4 regions of the Planomicrobium sp. MB-3u-38 genome follow, and region 2 is predicted to be linked to each of the others. Evidence: riboswitches for the same ligand, from Rfam matches in the RefSeq annotation. Region 2 holds a riboswitch; each other region holds the start of a gene.
The links. Region 2 has a riboswitch for S-adenosylmethionine ahead of mtnW (2,3-diketo-5-methylthiopentyl-1-phosphate enolase). Riboswitches for the same ligand answer to the same signal wherever they lie in the genome.

Region 1 (4,438 bases), on a different contig from region 2:
TCTTATCTTGATTAAAGGAGTTTTACCATGATTTACCCATACAAAGACAAACACCCGCAAATAGACCCATCAGCTTTTATTGCTGATTACGCTACCATCACCGGCGATGTAAAAATCGGCGCGGAATCATCCGTCTGGTTCAATACTGTCGTCCGCGGAGATGTAGCTCCAACCGTTATCGGCAATAAAACGAATATCCAAGATCTCTGCATGCTGCACCAGAGCCCCAATAACCCATTGATTCTCGAAGACAATGTCACAGTGGGACATCAGGTGACGCTCCATAGCTGCACCGTCCGCAAAAATGCATTGATCGGCATGGGATCTGTTATCCTCGACGGCGCTGAAATTGGCGAAGGTGCATTTATCGGAGCCGGAAGCCTCGTACCGCAAGGAAAAGTCATTCCGCCAGGCAAACTGGCATTTGGGCGCCCCGCTAAAGTCATCCGGGATCTCAACGAAGAAGACATCGCCGACATGGAACGCATTGTTCGTGAATACGCCGAGAAAGCCGTTTATTATAAATCGCTTCAGAAATAATAAAACCCGCACGAGCCATGAGGCTTGTGCGGGTTTTTGATTTCATTAAATTCCTGATTGTTCTTTCAAGGCATCTGCTTTGTCAGTGCGCTCCCAAGGAAGATCCACATCTGTGCGGCCGAAATGGCCGTAAGCTGCAGTCTGCTTGTAGATCGGACGGCGAAGATCAAGCATCTTGATCAAGCCAGCCGGACGCAAGTCGAAATTATTGCGGACAAGATCGATGAATTGGTCTTCACTGATTTTGCCTGTGCCGAATGTATCAACTGAAATCGAAACCGGATGTGCAACACCGATTGCATAAGCAAGCTGCACTTCACATTTATCAGCCAATCCTGAAGCGACAATGTTTTTCGCTACATAGCGCGCTGCATATGCACCGGAACGGTCAACTTTCGTCGCGTCCTTACCGGAGAATGCACCGCCGCCGTGGCGTGCATAACCACCGTAAGTATCAACGATGATTTTACGGCCAGTAAGACCCGCGTCTCCTTGAGGTCCACCGATTACAAAACGGCCAGTCGGGTTGATGAAATATTTTGTTTCATCATCCAGCAAATTAGCCGGAACGACTTCATCAATGACATATTCTTTAATATTGCGCTGGATTTGCTCAAGCGTTACTTCAGGATGATGCTGTGTTGAGATAACAATAGTATCCACGCGAAGCGGCTTATCGTTTTCATCATATTCAACCGTAACTTGTGTCTTGCCGTCAGGACGCAGATATGGAAGAATTTCTTCCTTGCGGACTTCTGCTAAACGGCGAGCCAATTTATGTGCCAATGAAATCGGCAATGGCATCAATTCCTCGGTTTCATTGTTCGCGTAACCGAACATCAAACCTTGGTCTCCTGCTCCGATATCATCCAATTCTTTATCCGTCATTTGGCCTTCACGGGATTCAAGAGCCACGTTCACTCCTGCAGCGATATCCGGCGATTGCTCATCAATTGCAGTCAATACCGCACTTGTTTCAGAGTCAAAGCCGTATTTCGCGCGTGTATAACCAATATCTTTAACAGTCTGGCGCACCACTTTCGGGATGTCCACGTATGTGTTTGTTGTAATTTCCCCTGCTACAAGAACAAGTCCTGTAGTAACGGTAGTTTCGCACGCTACTCGTGCATTAGGGTCTTCTGCGAGGATCGCGTCCAGGATGGCATCTGAGATTTGGTCACAGATCTTATCCGGATGTCCTTCTGTTACTGATTCTGATGTGAATAATCGACGGTTTGTCAAAAAATGTTCCTCCTTATATCCTGCGAGATTGCTCTCGAAATTGATACGGTACTCGTTTTCCCATGTCAAGTCCGTTCCAAACATTCTGGATTGAACTTCAAGCCGTTGTGGCCTTTGTACACGAGGATTAAGGGCGATTCATAAAAAAATCCCTTCACTCATCATTCAATGAGGAAAGGAGAAATCATCATAAGCACCTTTCACTCTTATCATCCAAGGCCTGTGAGCCTTGCTTCAGGTTGGGCACCAGCGCTGCATCTATGCAGCAGGTTGCCGGGTTTCATAGGGCCTGCCCCCTCCACCAGCTCGGAATAAGAGTATCCGTTCAATTTTTCATCATACGGAATTGGTTAAATGATGTCAACGTTTTTTATATTTTATTCGCATTAGATGCATGAAAACATCCCATTTCGGGTATTAATTATGCACAAATGATTAATTTTCAATTCCTACGGGTTATTAGTATAGACTAATCGAGTTAATGTGTTATACTATTGTTCGAATATAACTCTTCCCCAATGCCTTGGGAATAACCGAAAAGGAAGGTACATATATGAACTCAGTTAACTTAGCAAGCGATTTGAAAGATCTTTTAAACGGCCCCAACGTCAATGTCCAATGGTCGGTTCCACAATTGGTGGAGGCAGCCACTTCACGTGGAGAAGCAATTTTGACGCGCGAAGGCGCAGTCAAAGCCGAAACGGGTAAATACACTGGCCGCTCGCCTAAAGATAAGTATATGGTAGAAGAAGATATTTCGAAAGATAAAATTGACTGGGGTACAGTAAACCGTCCGATTTCTTCTGAGGTTTTTGAGAACCTATATGCAAAAGTGCTGAAGCACCTGAAAGAAAGAGAAGAACTTTTCGTCTTTAAAGGATTCGCAGGGGCAGACCCGGAATCACGCCTTCATATCCAGACGATCAACGAATATGCGTGGCATAATCTATTTGCCCACCAATTATTCATCCGTCCGACAGAAGATGAAATGAAAATCCATGACGCAGAGTTCACTGTCGTTTATGCACCGACTTTCAAAGCTGATCCGGCTGTCGATGGCACTGATTCCGAAACATTCATCATCGTTTCCATGGAAAAGAAAGTAATTTTGATCGGCGGAACTGAATATGCCGGCGAAATGAAAAAATCCATTTTCTCAATCATGAACTATATTCTTCCTGAAAAAGGCATTTTGCCGATGCACTGCTCCGCTAACGTTGGACAGGAAGGCGACGTTGCTTTGTTCTTCGGCTTGTCCGGAACAGGGAAAACGACGCTTTCGGCTGACCAGGACCGCAAATTGATCGGTGATGACGAGCACGGCTGGTCTGATAACGGCGTTTTCAATATCGAAGGCGGCTGCTACGCTAAAACGATCAACCTTTCACGTGAAAATGAACCACAGATTTTCGATGCAATCCGTTTCGGATCTGTCCTTGAAAATGTTGTCGTTGATCCGGAAACACGCATTCCCGATTACGATGATGGTTCATTGACTGAAAACACGCGTGCAGCTTATCCGATTGATGCGATCGATAACAGCATCCACCCTTCAATGGCTGGACATCCGAAAACGATCGTCTTCCTGACTGCTGATGCATTCGGCGTATTGCCTCCTATCAGCAAACTGACGAAAGAACAGGCGATGTATCATTTCCTTAGCGGATATACATCAAAACTGGCAGGCACAGAACGCGGCATCACTTCTCCGGAAGCGACGTTCTCGACTTGCTTCGGTTCACCTTTCCTGCCATTGCATGCAACTGTCTACGCAGAAATGCTCGGCAATAAAATCGATGAACATGAAGTGGAAGTTTTCCTTGTAAACACGGGCTGGACTGGCGGAGCATACGGCGTCGGCAACCGCATGAAACTTTCTTATACACGTACTATGGTCCGCGCAGCGATCAAAGGCGAATTGAACGACGTTCAGACTGAACAGGAAGCAGTCTTCGGACTCAGCATTCCACAGGCAATCCCTGGCGTGCCAACTGAGGTTCTTAACCCTCGCGATGCTTGGTCTGACAAAGAAGCTTACGATGCGAAAGCACAGGAGCTTGCTCAGAAATTCCAGGATAACTTCAAGAAATTCGGTTCCGTATCAGCTGACATCAGCGCTCAAGGCGGACCATTGAATAATTGATAAGCAAAAGCACATCCGGCAGCCTGCCGGATGTGCTTTTTAATTTGCAGATTCCTGTTCTTTCTCCTTCATCCAATGCGCTAACGCCGCAACTGTCTTCCGGTTTGCAGCTGGTGGAAAGAAATGCGTGTATTCCGGGAAATACCAGGTTTCATGGGGATGATCATTCAGCTTTAAGGCTTCTTCCAAAAGATAAGCCTGCGCCGGCAAGACATTTTCATCTTGCAGTCCGTGAATGATCAGCATCGGTGCTGTCGCTTCTTCAAGCCGCATCAGCGGATTCCGTTCTTCATAGGCCGTCAATGCGGTATTCGGCGTCCCACCGTAAATACGTTTCATCATGCGGCGCATATCCGGTCGCTCTTTGTAGGTTAAAACAGTATCAGTAACGCCTGCCCATGTTACAAGTGATGTAATATCATCCCGCAGCACCGCTGTCCACAGCGCCATGATGCCGCCTCTTGAAAATGCCAGCAGATGCACATGCCCATTGCAGAACTGTTTCAATACATC
Region 2 (4,438 bases):
ACGTCCGCCAGTTCATTCCATTTTTCCTGCAGCTTCGTCAATGTCTGTTCTGTCGTCATGACCGCACACCCAATTTCGCATCGATGATTTCTGTAACGTCTCCGAAATTCTCGAAAGGCTCGTAAGGGATGTTCAGTTCCTCGCATTTTTCAATGAGGAAATCGCGGGCAATGACAAGGTCGGCATATTTTGCCGCCTGCAGATCGGTGATCGAATCACCGATGACAATGCTCGTGCCGCCGTCCGCGAGAAGCTTCCGGATAATCGACGGCTTGCAGCAGCCGCAGCCTTGGCTCGCGCACTTGTCGTCGCAACCGTGCGGGAAATCGATCCGGATGGTATCGCCCGAGAAATCCGCTTCATTGCAATAAATGCCTGCGAACGGTCCGAACGGTTCAAGCAGCGGGTAGACGAAAAAGTCGATGCCGCCGCTGACGATATAAAGCGGGATGTTGTGCTGTCTCGTATAGTTGACGAAATCCGCAAAGCCTTCCCGGATCTCCCCCTGCTCGAGCACGTATTCGATGACTTCATCCTTTTTGGATGATGGCAATAAAGAAAACATCTTTTTGACACCTTCACGTATGGAGATGGTCTGAGCGAGAATCTCGTCTTTGATCGGTTCCCAGCCCGGCGGATTGAAATGCTTCATGATGGCGATTAAATTATCGTTGGTTGTGATTGTGCCATCAAAATCACAAAAGATGATTGGCTGTTTCATGATTACCCCCATAATTCCAAAGCTGTTTTTAATTCTGGCTGCTGTTCACTGGCGTCTTCCAGGCTTTGCTGTTGCAGGACGGCATCGACCGCCTGGCGGAATGCTTTGCCGCCGCCCGCCGCGCCGTCGGGATGTCCGTGGACGCCGCCGCCTGCGTTAATGATGCTGTCGATGCCGAAATCGTTGATGAGTAACGGCACAAGTCCCGGATGGATGCCGGCGGATGGCACCGGAAACGTTGGTTTCAACAGGCTTTCATTCGTTAACTGTTCGCCGAGTTCTAGTGCCGCTTCCTTCTCCATGGCAACACTGCCGTAAGGGGAGGGAAACAGCGAGAAGTCAGCGCCGGCGTAGCGCGTCAATTTGCCGAGCGCGAGCGGTGCCGCGACGCCGTAGAACGGAGAAGAAGTGAACGCACCGCTGAACGCCGGATGTGCCATGAGCGGCAGAGCGATGTCATCGTCTTCTGCGAGTTCCTGCAGCACATCGAGTCCGTAGGCATGAACATTGAACAGCAATGCGTCAGCACCGAGTTCACGGGCTTTTCGTGCCTTGTCGCGTAATTGTGATGTGCGGCCCGACAGGTTCACCGCGTAAAGCGTGCGGTGGCCGGTTTCGGCATAGACTTCGTGCAGAACTTGTTTTGCAGCTGTGATGCGCTGTTCAAAAGGCGTCAGCGGATTGTCGAACAGGATTTCGTCGTCTTTGACTAGATCAACGCCCCCAAGCGCCTGCTGTCTGAGCTGTGCCGTTAGATAATCGATGTCCCGGCCAATCACGCCTTTGAAGATGCTCATAACGAGCGGGCGGCCATGGACATCGAGCAATCCACGGATGCCGTCGATGCCGAAACGCGGTCCCGGAAATTCTTGGAGCAGACCTTCTTCAAAATCGAGATCCAATAATCTCACTTCACCGTCGAGCGACAGTTTGCCGAAAACGGTGGTCAGAATTGCCGGCAGGTCCGCTGAGAAATTCGCGCTTGGATAGGAAACTTTGATATGTGCTTTAATTGCATCGGGCGTGAGGGGGTGAGGGCTTTGTGGAAATTCCTCCACCGACACCACATGGCCTTTATGTTTTTTCAATTGCTCCTGCTCGAGAAGCGGCAAGTCGGTCCACGACCCGATCGTGAGCCCAAGCGCGATGCCTTCCGCCTTCTTCTCAAAAGACCCCGCTTTGCCGTATACCTGATAGCTCGCTGTCAGTCTGCTCATATGTGACACTCCTTAAGTTCTTTTCATGAAAAATAAAAAACCTCTTCAAATAAGAAGAGGTTAAGGGCGTTAACGACTTCTTATTTCTCAGCCACACGTTCTGGCTGCAAGAATTAGCACCGTGTCCATCGCTGGACCGGTTGCCGGGCTTCGTAGGGCTTGTCCCTCCACCTGCTCTAAATAAGAATTGATATTCGGTTGGTTGTTGCAATAAAGTAATTCTGATTATTCCACGTGCGAAGAATTCTGTCAACAGGGAATTGTGAGAAAGTTTTTTGAGAGAGATGCCAATGGTAAAACTGCATAGTGGGGAGTGAGCGGCTTACCGCTCACGGACCCAGCAGTTTGCACAGCAAACTGTAGGCAATCAGGGGTTTTAGATTTGGTTTGGGCGGCGAAAGGGCTCCGGACAGTAAACAGGCTGATCCGGACAGTATTTTCGTTTTGCGGACAGTATTTTGAGAATGCGGACAGTATTTCAGTGTATCCGGACAGTAAATCCTTAATTTGGAAATAAAGATTGAGAAATGAATTTGGAAAGTAAAGTGGCTGTTTTGGAAAGTATTTTGGTCAAATTGGAAAGTATTTAAAGTGAATTGGAAAGTATTTTAGCTATTCTGGAAAGTAAATCCTTAATTTGGAAATTAAGCTTGCTTGGAAATGAAAAATCAGTAGCCCGGCGAGGCAAATTCTATCCAAAATCGAGAATTTCACCTGAATTTGTCCTCAGAAAACCCCGAGTCCCTCAACCGGCGGCCATTTTCACCAAAAAACAGGTGAAATCACGACCGAAATCTGCTGTCACTTCAACAAGACACACCAAAAACAACCCAAAACCACCATAAAAGAATCGAAAAGCCTTCGCCGCCAGCGAAGGCTCATTTCAAACCCACAAACCCAGGAAGTTTCCGCCGAGCGGAAAACTTCCGCTAAAAGGGACTTAGTTTTTATTTGAAGTAAAGGGGGAGGTGCAAAAGCAGCCTGTCTAAACAGCAGTTCTTTCATAAGAGCATACAAAACGTGGCGAGCAGCCATTTTGCAAATTGAAAAATAATTCAAAACTTCTTGTTGACAGTCTATTCTGAACCGTGGTAGGATTCATCTCATAACAAAAACCGCATATAAAACTTAGTACTCTTATCAAGAGCAGGCAGAGGGAAATTGGCCCTATGACGCCCAGCAACCGACCGTAATACCTTCGTGAGAAGGGGCGCTTTATGCGCCGGGATGAACATCCCGCAAGGCACGGTGCTAATTCCACCAGAAATTTACTTTCTGGAAGATAAGAGGCATGGAACCTCTTAATTCTGCGCCTCTTTCTTAACGGAAAGAGGCGTTTTTATATTGTAATTCAGGAGGAAAAAACATGACAACTACAGCAGTATCCACATACCACGCATTGACAGAAGCAGAGGCCATCGGTTTGGCGGCGGGACTTTTTCCGGCAGGAGCAGGTCTGGAATGCCGGGAGATCGGCGATGGCAATTTGAATTACGTATACCGGGTAAGTGACCGGGCAAGCGGCAAAGGCGTCATCATCAAGCAGGCGTTGCCTTATGCCAAAGTGGTGGGCGAGAGCTGGCCGCTGACCTTGAAGCGTGCGGCGATCGAAGCTGCGGCGTTGCGTAAGCACGGTGAATATGCGGTTGGCCTGGTGCCGGAAGTGTATGGCACCGATGAAGAATTGGCGTATACGATCATGGAAGACCTGTCCCATTTGACGATCGCCCGTGAAGGCTTGATCCAAGGAAAAGAGTATCCTAAGCTTTCAAGCGATATCGGGGAATATCTGGCACAGACTTTATTCCATACATCGGACTTCGCGTTGCATCCGTTTGAGAAGAAGCGGCTGGCCGCTGAATTTTCCAACCCGGAACTTTGCAAAATCACGGAAGACTTGATTTTCACGGATCCATTTTTCGATTACGAGACAAATGATTTCGAACCGGAACTTCGGCAGACGGTCGAAGGCATCTGGCACAATGACCGTTTGAAACTCGAAGCGGCGAAATTGAAGCGCAGCTTTTTGACGGAAGCGGAGGCATTGCTTCACGGCGACCTCCACACCGGCAGCATTTTCGCTGATGACGATGAAACCAAGGTCATCGACCCGGAATTCGCTTTTTATGGACCGATCGGCTTTGACGTCGGCTTGTTTATTGCCAATCTGATTGTACAGGGCATCACGCGGAACGGCGATGGCCGCGGCTCAATCGTCGGCCATATCGAAAACGCGTGGCAGGTATTTGAAACACGCTTCACGGAGCTTTGGGAAAATGAAGGCATTGAAGATTTCAAAAGCGTTCCGGGTTACCGCGAATCCGTTCTCGACAAGATTTTCAAAGACACGCTCGGTTTTGCCGGCTGTGAATTGATCCGCCGCACCATTGGCTTGGCGCATGTCAAAGACCTGGACGGTATTGAGGATGCAGAACAGCGTATCGAATCCAAAAAACAGGCTCTCCGCATCGGGGAAAATTTAATCTTAAAACGCAGCGAA
Region 3 (4,438 bases), 150 kb from region 2:
GCCTTCAAGCAAACCATGTTTCACGAAACTCCCTTTTGCGCTGCCGTTCGGACCGCCTTCTTCAGCTGGAGTCCCAAGCACGACAACACGTCCGCCGGTAGTGGCGAAAGTCTCCGACAGCGCAATTGCAGCAGCGACGCTTGTCGTGCCGATAATATTATGACCGCAGGCATGTCCGATGCCAGGCAGGGCATCATATTCCGCAAGATAGGCAATTGTCGGGCCAGGCAATGAACTTTCCTTGCTGGCATAAAAAGCGGTGTCATGACCAGCGACGCCGGCTTCAACCGAGAAACCGGCTTCTTTCAGCAATGTAATGAGAGTCGCGCTTGCAAAAGCTTCCTGGTTGCCGATCTCCGGTTTGGCATGGATTGCCTGGCTGGTTGCAATATACTGCTCCCGTCTTGAGTCGATGGACTGTGAAATAGTTGTGTTTGCTTCCTTAATAGCTGTCATTCAGAATTCCTCCTCGAATTTTATTTGTAATCGACTAATTCTTCTACAGGAATGAACGTCGGAATTTGCGCACCTTTTGTATGCTCGACGATAAAGTCAGCTGTGTCTTCCTGCTGATAAAGTTCTACGATTTTCAAGTAATCTTCGTCGTCTGCATTCTCTGCACTTGCCGCAATCAAGTTGATGTAAGGGGTAGCCGTATCGCTTTCACGGGCAATCGGATCGTCAGTCGGATTCAGGCCTGCATCCACTGCAATCCCGTTGTTGACGATTGATGCCGCAACGTCTGCCATTGCCCGCGGTGTTTGTGCTGCCACCATCGGAACGATTTCAAGCTTTTTCGGATTTTCAATGATGTGGTCAGCTGTACCAGTCAAACCGGCATCGTCCGACAATTTGATCAAACCGGCTTCCTGAAGCAGCAAGAGTGCACGGCCCATATTGGTGGCTTCGTTCGGTACCGCAATTTGTGAACCTTCCGGAAGTTCATCGATTGAATCGTACTTTTCAGAGTAGAGGCCCATTGGAGCGATGACTGTAGAGCCGATTGGCACGATGTCGATGTTATGCTCTTCGACAAATTCGTCAAAATAAGAGATTGTCTGGAATGCATTCAAATCGAGCTCGCCTTCAGCCAAGGCGATGTTCGGTGCCACGTAATCAGAGAACGTGACGATTTCAAGGTCGATGCCTTCTTTTTCCGCTTTATCGGCGATGTAATCCCAGATTGTCGTATCCGAGCCGCTGATGCCGAGTGTTATTTTGCGGTTGCCGTCTCCAGCACCTTCTGTTTCGCTGCCGCATGCTGCAAGTGTCAAAGCCAATAGAGCCAATAAGAAAAGAGTTGTTATTTTTTTCATGGTTGATTCCTCCAGTGTTTTATTAGAATGAAAAACTTAACGACGACGGACGCGCCGCGATAACAGGTTGCCGCCGGACTGGACGCCTTGGACAAGTACGACCAGGATTGCTACGGTGACGACCATGACGAGTGTGTCGAAACGCTGATAACCATAAGTGATGGCCAAGTCGCCGAGGCCACCGCCTCCAATGGCACCGGCCATGGCGGATGCACCGATCAAGCCGACGATGGCGATTGTCAAAGCCAGCACAAGTGAGCTTAAGGCTTCCGGGATGAGGAAACGGAAAACGATCTGGAATGGGGATGCGCCCATTGCTTGTGCCGCTTCGATCACTCCTTTATCAACTTCAAGGAGCGAGTTTTCAATCAGCCGAGCAATGTAAGGTCCGGCGTAAAAAACGAGTGGGACGATCGCTGCCGCTGTGCCGATGGAAGTGCCGACGATGATGCGGGTCAACGGGATGATGGCGACCATCAGGATGATGAAAGGGACGGACCGGAAAATATTGATGATGACATTCAGCACTTTTGAAACCGGTTCGTTTTCCAGTAGATGGCCTTTCCGTGTAACGACAAGCAAGAGGCCGAGTATAAAACCGATGATCACGGAGAACAGAAATGCCACTCCTGTCATATAGATTGTTTCCCATAAGGCTTCCAGGATCTGTTCGTTGTCAACTAGCATAGTTCAGGACCTCCTCGACATGGACATTGCCTTCCCGGATATCTGCCAGCGCTTTATTGATCTCTTCGGCAGGACCGGTGAATTCAACGATAAGGTTGCCGTACGGCGCGCCCTGTAACTCGGTGATGTTGCCGAACAGGACGTTCAGATCCAATTGGTATTTACGCGAGATACGGGACATCAGCGGCTGGCCGACCGATGTGCCTGTAAATTGAATCCGGTAGATGGAATTTTTACGGCTTGGGTTTTGTATCTGCTTCAGCAGTGATTCCGGCAGTTCATCGTTCATAACTGAGCGGACAAACCTTTGCGTAGTCGGCTGCTGCGGATTCGTAAACACTTCGAACACCGTTCCTTGCTCAATGACTTTACCTGCTTCGAGAACGGCCACTTTGTCGCAGATTTCGCGGATGACCCCCATCTCGTGGGTGATCAGCAGAATGGTGATGTTGTATTCACGGTTGATGCGGCGCAGCAATTCCAGAATCGATTGGGTTGTCTGCGGGTCGAGCGCGGAAGTGGCTTCGTCACAAAGCAGGACCGATGGATTGGTGGCCAAAGCGCGTGCAATGCCGATGCGTTGTTTCTGGCCGCCCGACAGCTGGTCGGGATATTTCGTTGCCTGATCGGAAAGGCCGACAAAATCGAGCAGCTCTTTTACCTGCTCTTTAATCTTGTTTTTCGGCGTGTTTGCCAGAATAAGAGGCATCGCGACATTGTGGAAAACCGTTTTCGAATTCAGCAGATTGAAATGCTGGAAAATCATGCCGATGTCTTTCCGTGTTTTCCGGATTTCCTTTGCCGATAGCTTGGAAATGTCTTTGCCATCTATCCGGACATGCCCGCTGCTCGGACGCTCCAGCAGATTGACTGTGCGGATGAGGGAGCTTTTGCCGGCTCCACTAAAGCCGATCACTCCGAAGATCTCTCCAGTTTCGACAGTGAGATCGATGCCGTTCAATGCATGGATTTCCTGTTTCCCTGACTGATAGGTTTTTGTAACCCCCTCAAATTGAATCATTAGTACGCCTCCTTCAGCTGTAAATAATTTTGCAAATCGTGTGCGTACAGATCTGACTTTCCAAAAATGAACGAAAAAAAGCCCTCTTTTTTTCTTAATCCATAAGAAAAAAAGAGGGCTCCAGAATGAAACCATCTCGTTCTCATCTTCCAAATGCAAGGATCGCATTTGCAGGAATTAGCACAGTTTTCGCATGAAGCGAATCCGCTGCCGAAACGTCATAGGGCCTGTCCCTCGGTTTCTCTGGATAAGAAAGTGATGTACGTATTTGATTTGTAATGACTACTTTAGTGGCGTTCGAAACAAAAGTCAACAGTTTTAATTATATTTTTTTAAATCCTGCATTCATGATTGCCCGATAACTTCCCGGCATCCCCACAAGCTCAACCTACCTTCTCACAATAACAGCCTGGCTTCCCATCGCTTCATAGCTATCAAAAAAAATTTTTTCAGGATAGTTTACACGACCTTTAAGGGGGTCCATTACATAGACGTTGCCGTCTTCCCAGCCGTCCAGCACCACGCTGTGCAAATTACTGAAAGAAGGGTGGAAATCGCCAGTTTCTTCGATGTACCAGCCGCCGGAAGTGACCGGTGGCGACAAATCCAGTGTGACCCAGACAATGACCGGAATATTTCGATCGGTATAGGAAAGGATTTCCTCCTGGGTGCTGCCGCTGACATTTTCGGCGATCAGCCGGCTGCTTTTGGAATCGATGATTCCTTTGGCTGCTTCGACGATCGGTTCTGCAAATACATACCAGCCTCCGTTTGCCTTTCTGGGATTGCCGGCATATGCCTGATGAGGATCTGGTCCGAAACGTTTGCCGTTTTTGAAGGTGAAAGACGATTTTGGCAAGTAATCATCAGCCATGGTCGTTTTGGAAACTTTGAGGCGATAATGATTGAGAGCAGATGTCAATGTCGTAATTTCACAGCCATTCGGCAGTTCGGGGTCTTGCATCAGAATCGGTACATTTATATGAGTGGCTTCACGTTCAACATAGGTTTCAATCGTGGTCGGCAAGTCGTCCGGCTGATGAAGATACATTTTTTCTTCCGCCAATTTTACGGCGCCTGAATCTGTATCTGCGCGCACAATTCGAATCCGGTATTCATTTCCGTCGACCAATGCATCTGCTTCCATTTCACCGGCTTCATCGGATTTTATTACATCGACCAATGTGCTGGTGCTGGTATCAATGATGTATAGCAGATAGTTTTCAAGCGGCTGTCCGTTTCTGGAATTTGTCAGCAAAAAAGCCTCTGAAGATACATTCTGATCAGGTGATTCAATGGCAAAGCCATCGGCCATGATTTTTTTGAATGAAGTTCCAAGCGACGATGGACTGAATCCGACAATGAAAAAGGACAGCGCAAAAAAGGCTCCGAATCTTATAAGTTTATGGGATGT
Region 4 (4,438 bases), on a different contig from region 2:
TACGGATAATGGTGCCTGTTGTTGCTCCCATTGAACGAGCTGCTTCAATGACGCCTTTATCGATTTCCTGGAAAGCGATGAGTACCAGACGCGCATAAAACGGCGCCGCACCTATAATCAGTGCCGGAAGTGCAGCGTTCGGTCCACGAATCGTGCCGATCAGGAAGCTTGTAAAAGGAATCAGCAAAATGATCAGGATGATGAATGGTATGGAGCGGAAAACGTTCACGAATACCCCAGTGAGCCAGTTAACGATTTTATTCGCCCATAATTGCTTTGGCGCTGTCAGAAATAAAATGATGCCAAGTACAAGTCCGATGATGAACGTAAATAATGTCGACATTGCTGTCATATAGATTGTTTCAAGTGTCGCTTCCCACATCTTGTCCCAGTCGACATTCGGAAATAATGACTCAATCATTTGCCATCACCTCCGCCTGTACATTTTCCTGATTGAGAAAGTCGAGGGCCTGACGGATATCAGCGTCCGTGCCTTTAAACTGTAAAATCAATGTTCCATATGCTCCCCGCTGTGTATGTGATACTTTCCCTTGGACAATATTGACTTCCACAGGGAACTTCCGGATCAGCTGTGTCAAGATCGGCTGCTCTGCCTGTTCGCCAACAAACACCAACTTCACCAATTCGCCTGTCGGATACAATTCACGCAAATGCTTGATGGTTTCGCTCGAATCCTCCGACTCTGTGACTTGAGCCACGAAGCGTTTGGTGATTTCCTGCTTCGGCGTCTGGAAAATCTCAAGTACGTCACCGAGTTCCACTACTTTGCCGCCTTCCATCACTGCCACACGATGGCAGATTTTCCGGATTACATGCATTTCGTGAGTAATCAGCACAATAGTTAAGCCGAGCCGTTTATTGATATCAACCAATAAGTCCAAAATAGCGTCGGTTGTTTCCGGATCCAGAGCTGAAGTGGCTTCATCGCACAGCAGCACTTCAGGATCGTTTGCCAATGCGCGGGCAATACCGACGCGCTGCTTCTGTCCACCGGACAATTGTGAAGGATAAGCATTTTCACGGCCTGCCAAGCCTACCAATTCAACGAGTTCCTTTACCTTTTCCACTCTCTTAGCTTTTGGAACCCCGGCGATCTCCAGCGGAAATTCAATATTTTCCTGCACTGTACGGGACCATAGTAGATTGAAATGCTGAAATATCATACTAACTTTTTGGCGTGCCTTACGCAATTCGGCGCCTTTAATATCGGTTATTTTCTGACCGTTGATGTCGACAGTACCTGAAGTCGGTTTTTCCAGACCGTTCAGTATGCGGATCAACGTACTCTTGCCTGCACCGCTGTAGCCGATGATCCCGAAAATTTCCCCATCGGCAATGGTCAGATTAACGTCATCTACAGCTGTCAATGCAGTCTTGCCGACATCAAATGTCTTCGTCAATTGCTTTAACTCAATCATTGCTACACTCTCCCACTTCAAAATAAAAAACCCTTCCGCTCAGAAATGAGCAGAAGGGCACACGCAAAAATATATACGTCAACCGTTCTCTCATCTTCCAAAGCTTTCGCTTTGTGTGACTTGGCACCATTTCATTTTCATGACGGTTGCCGGGCTTCACAGGGCACTTCCCTCCACCACTCTTTATAAGAGTTACGTTATTAAGTTTGTTGTTCAGGATATTAATTTATCACGGCTTGTTTTATACGTCAACAATTTTTAACTTTTCATAAATATAAGGTACGGAATGGAAGGCATACACCTTTTCTTTCAGCTTGCCGTTTTCTGTGATCAACAGGCATGGCACGCTTTCGACTTCATATAAAGAAGCAATTTCCTGCACATAATTCAAGTTAGCCTTGCCGATAGACAAATCCGGCATCGCAGCGACAACTACTTCGAGCATTTTCGAAGCCAGCTGGCAAGTCCCGCACATAGGCGTATAAAGGTAATAAGCCGCCAGCTTATTGGTGTTTTTGGCTTTGCTCCATTCTTTATGGTTCCATTCTTTCATATATCTTCATCCTTCGGCTAATAGGTTATTGACCCGGATATTTGCTGCAATCAGAACATCCGTCAGTATACGGAGAGGCGTGGTGGCCACTTCCTTATAGCTCCGGTCGATATAAAAATGCCGGGCTTCCGGAAACTCACGTTTCACCAATTTCCTCAGCTTTTCACCTGATTTATCTGCATCGACCAATACGATGATATCCTGTCCTTCAAAAGGCAGCAACAGTTCTTCAAGCCTTGTAGCACTTACTGTGCCATTTGTGCAAAGAATGGTCACGTTCTCCGCAATGAGCGGCGCAATCCTGTTCTTATCCGATATCCCTTCAACTACGATCACTTTGTCCATTATCCAACACCCCGCTGATTAATTGGAATAGAGAGCATGTTGATATCTATTTATATTATATACCCGTTTCACGCGAATCAATTGATTTGCCTGGCGTTGCTATTACAGAGACGGAGAAGGATTGATGAATAATAAAAACTTATAAAAAAAAGCGCCGAAAAACAGGCGCTTACTGGAACTTACTCGTTTGTCATTTCTTTGTATTGGTCAGCATCCATCAATTCGTTCACTTCATCTTCAGAAGGAGCTTCGATGACTACCATCCATGCTTGCTCGTATGGAGATTCGTTAACGAATTCCGGGCTGTCTTCAAGTTCAGAGTTGACTTCAACCACTTTACCGCTGACTGGAGCGTAAAGTTCCGATACCGTTTTAACAGACTCAACGCTGCCGAATGGTTCGTTTTTCTTCAGTTCGTCGCCGACTTGCGGCAATTCGACGAATACGATGTCACCAAGTTCAGCCTGTGCGAAATGAGTGATGCCAATGCGTGCTTTACCATCTTCAAGTTTTACCCATTCATGTTCTTTTGAATAACGAAGTTCTTGTGGTGTGCTCATCCAAACGCCTCCAAAATATGTAGTAGCTTCAATTTCAGTTTGACATATTACCTGACCAATTACAAGATTGCACATTGCTTAAGACCAGGTATTTTTATAAGTCTCTTCCTTGAACCCAAGCGTCGCCATTTGACCGTCCCATGCAATCGGGCGCTTGACCAGCATGCCGTTTGAAGCAAGCAGCGTCAGCTTTTCATCTTCGGACATTTCAGGGAGCCTATCCTTCAATTGAAGTTCACGGTACTGCTGGCCGCTCGTATTGAAAAACTTCTTCAAATCGATTCCGCTGGCATCCACCATCTTTTTCAACTCATCCTTTGTAGGCGGGTTATCAACAATATGTATTTCCTTGAAGTCCACCCCGTTCGCGGTCAACCACTTTTTCGCTTTCTGGCAAGTGCTGCATTTCGGGTACCAATAAAAATCCACCATATTTAAAACCTCCTTCTTATGACCATTCTAGCAAAGCTCTGCTATACCGGCGAATAAAAAAGAGCCGCCAAAAGTTGGCGGCCCTTCATAAGATCTTTTAAACTACGTATTTTTCAACATCGATCAACTTAACAGCAGCTTCGCGTTTTTTAGCGATGACATTGTATGGAGTTGAACGAGTCAATTTGCGTAACGCTGAAAGCATCATGCGCTGGTTGTCGCCTTCAATTGCAGCGATCAAAGTTTCCTTCGCATCCTTTTCGATCTTATCGAATGCTTCCTGGCAATAGATTTGCGTATAAAGAAGTTTTTGCTTCGCTTTTTCTTCACCTGAAGCAGCGATCGCTTTTTCAGTACGCAGAACTGCAGATTCCATCGCGAATACATTGCTGACGATATCAGCGATGTTCACAAGAACTTCCTGCTCCTGTTCCAATTTCGTACCGTAAGTTTGAGCAGCAAGTCCAGCTGCAAGGATCGCGATTTTCTTCGCGTTGCCTACCAGGTATTTTTCCTGAGCCAAAGCTTCAGTGCCGACTTCTTCCGGCATCATCATCAACAACTCTTCCTGAAGTTTTTGAGCGTGCTGCAATAATGGCAATTCGCCTTTCATTGCTTTACGCAGCAATGTACCCGGAACCAGCAAACGGTTGATTTCGTTCGTGCCTTCGAAAATACGGTTGATGCGTGAGTCACGGTAGATGCGCTCGATTTCATATTCTTGCATGAAGCCATATCCACCGTGCAATTGAACGCCTTCATCAACGATAAAGTCCAGCGTTTCCGTACCGAAGAATTTATTCATTGAACATTCAACCGCAAATTCTGCGATAGAATCCGCAACCAGTTTACCGTTAGCATGTTCTTCATCCGTAAAGCCGCTCATGCGGTCCTCGAACAAACCGACAGTGCGGTAAACCGAGCTTTCAAGTGCGTATAATTGTGAAGCCATCGTCGCAAGTTTTTCACGAGTCAGGTTGAATGATGAAATAGGTGTTTTAAATTGCTGGCGCTGGTTCGTGTATGGAATCGTGATTTCCATTGCGCGTTTGGAAGCTCCGATTGTACCTACTCCCAATTTGTAACGTCCGATGTTCAGGATATTGAAG

Region 1: another riboswitch for S-adenosylmethionine. It lies ahead of metK (methionine adenosyltransferase); the one in region 2 lies ahead of mtnW (2,3-diketo-5-methylthiopentyl-1-phosphate enolase).
Region 3: another riboswitch for S-adenosylmethionine. It lies ahead of CXF70_RS01460 (methionine ABC transporter ATP-binding protein); the one in region 2 lies ahead of mtnW (2,3-diketo-5-methylthiopentyl-1-phosphate enolase).
Region 4: another riboswitch for S-adenosylmethionine. It lies ahead of CXF70_RS14865 (methionine ABC transporter ATP-binding protein); the one in region 2 lies ahead of mtnW (2,3-diketo-5-methylthiopentyl-1-phosphate enolase).

The regions. Positions count from the first base shown of each region.
Region 1 covers NZ_PJBO01000075.1:15,245-19,682, reverse strand. The annotation lists gene CXF70_RS15915 (gamma carbonic anhydrase) at 28-540, shown strand; gene metK (methionine adenosyltransferase) at 586-1,782, opposite strand; SAM riboswitch class I at 1,986-2,100, opposite strand; gene pckA (phosphoenolpyruvate carboxykinase (ATP)) at 2,336-3,925, shown strand; gene CXF70_RS15900 (alpha/beta hydrolase family protein) at 3,965-4,438, opposite strand, start outside.
Region 2 covers NZ_PJBO01000001.1:92,852-97,289, forward strand. The annotation lists gene CXF70_RS00540 (methylthioribulose 1-phosphate dehydratase) at 1-59, opposite strand, end outside; gene CXF70_RS00545 (2-hydroxy-3-keto-5-methylthiopentenyl-1-phosphate phosphatase) at 56-721, opposite strand; gene mtnW (2,3-diketo-5-methylthiopentyl-1-phosphate enolase) at 724-1,938, opposite strand; SAM riboswitch class I at 2,016-2,125, opposite strand; SAM riboswitch class I at 3,073-3,227, shown strand; gene mtnK (S-methyl-5-thioribose kinase) at 3,305-4,438, shown strand, end outside.
Region 3 covers NZ_PJBO01000001.1:242,354-246,791, forward strand. The annotation lists gene CXF70_RS01445 (M20 family metallopeptidase) at 1-456, opposite strand, end outside; gene CXF70_RS01450 (MetQ/NlpA family ABC transporter substrate-binding protein) at 477-1,316, opposite strand; gene CXF70_RS01455 (methionine ABC transporter permease) at 1,353-2,003, opposite strand; gene CXF70_RS01460 (methionine ABC transporter ATP-binding protein) at 1,993-3,024, opposite strand; SAM riboswitch class I at 3,164-3,278, opposite strand; gene CXF70_RS01465 (C39 family peptidase) at 3,413-4,438, opposite strand, start outside.
Region 4 covers NZ_PJBO01000071.1:123,385-127,822, reverse strand. The annotation lists gene CXF70_RS14870 (methionine ABC transporter permease) at 1-421, opposite strand, end outside; gene CXF70_RS14865 (methionine ABC transporter ATP-binding protein) at 414-1,439, opposite strand; SAM riboswitch class I at 1,527-1,631, opposite strand; gene CXF70_RS14860 (thioredoxin family protein) at 1,681-1,992, opposite strand; gene CXF70_RS14855 (toprim domain-containing protein) at 1,999-2,337, opposite strand; gene gcvH (glycine cleavage system protein GcvH) at 2,517-2,897, opposite strand; gene CXF70_RS14845 (arsenate reductase family protein) at 2,976-3,329, opposite strand; gene CXF70_RS14840 (acyl-CoA dehydrogenase family protein) at 3,427-4,438, opposite strand, start outside.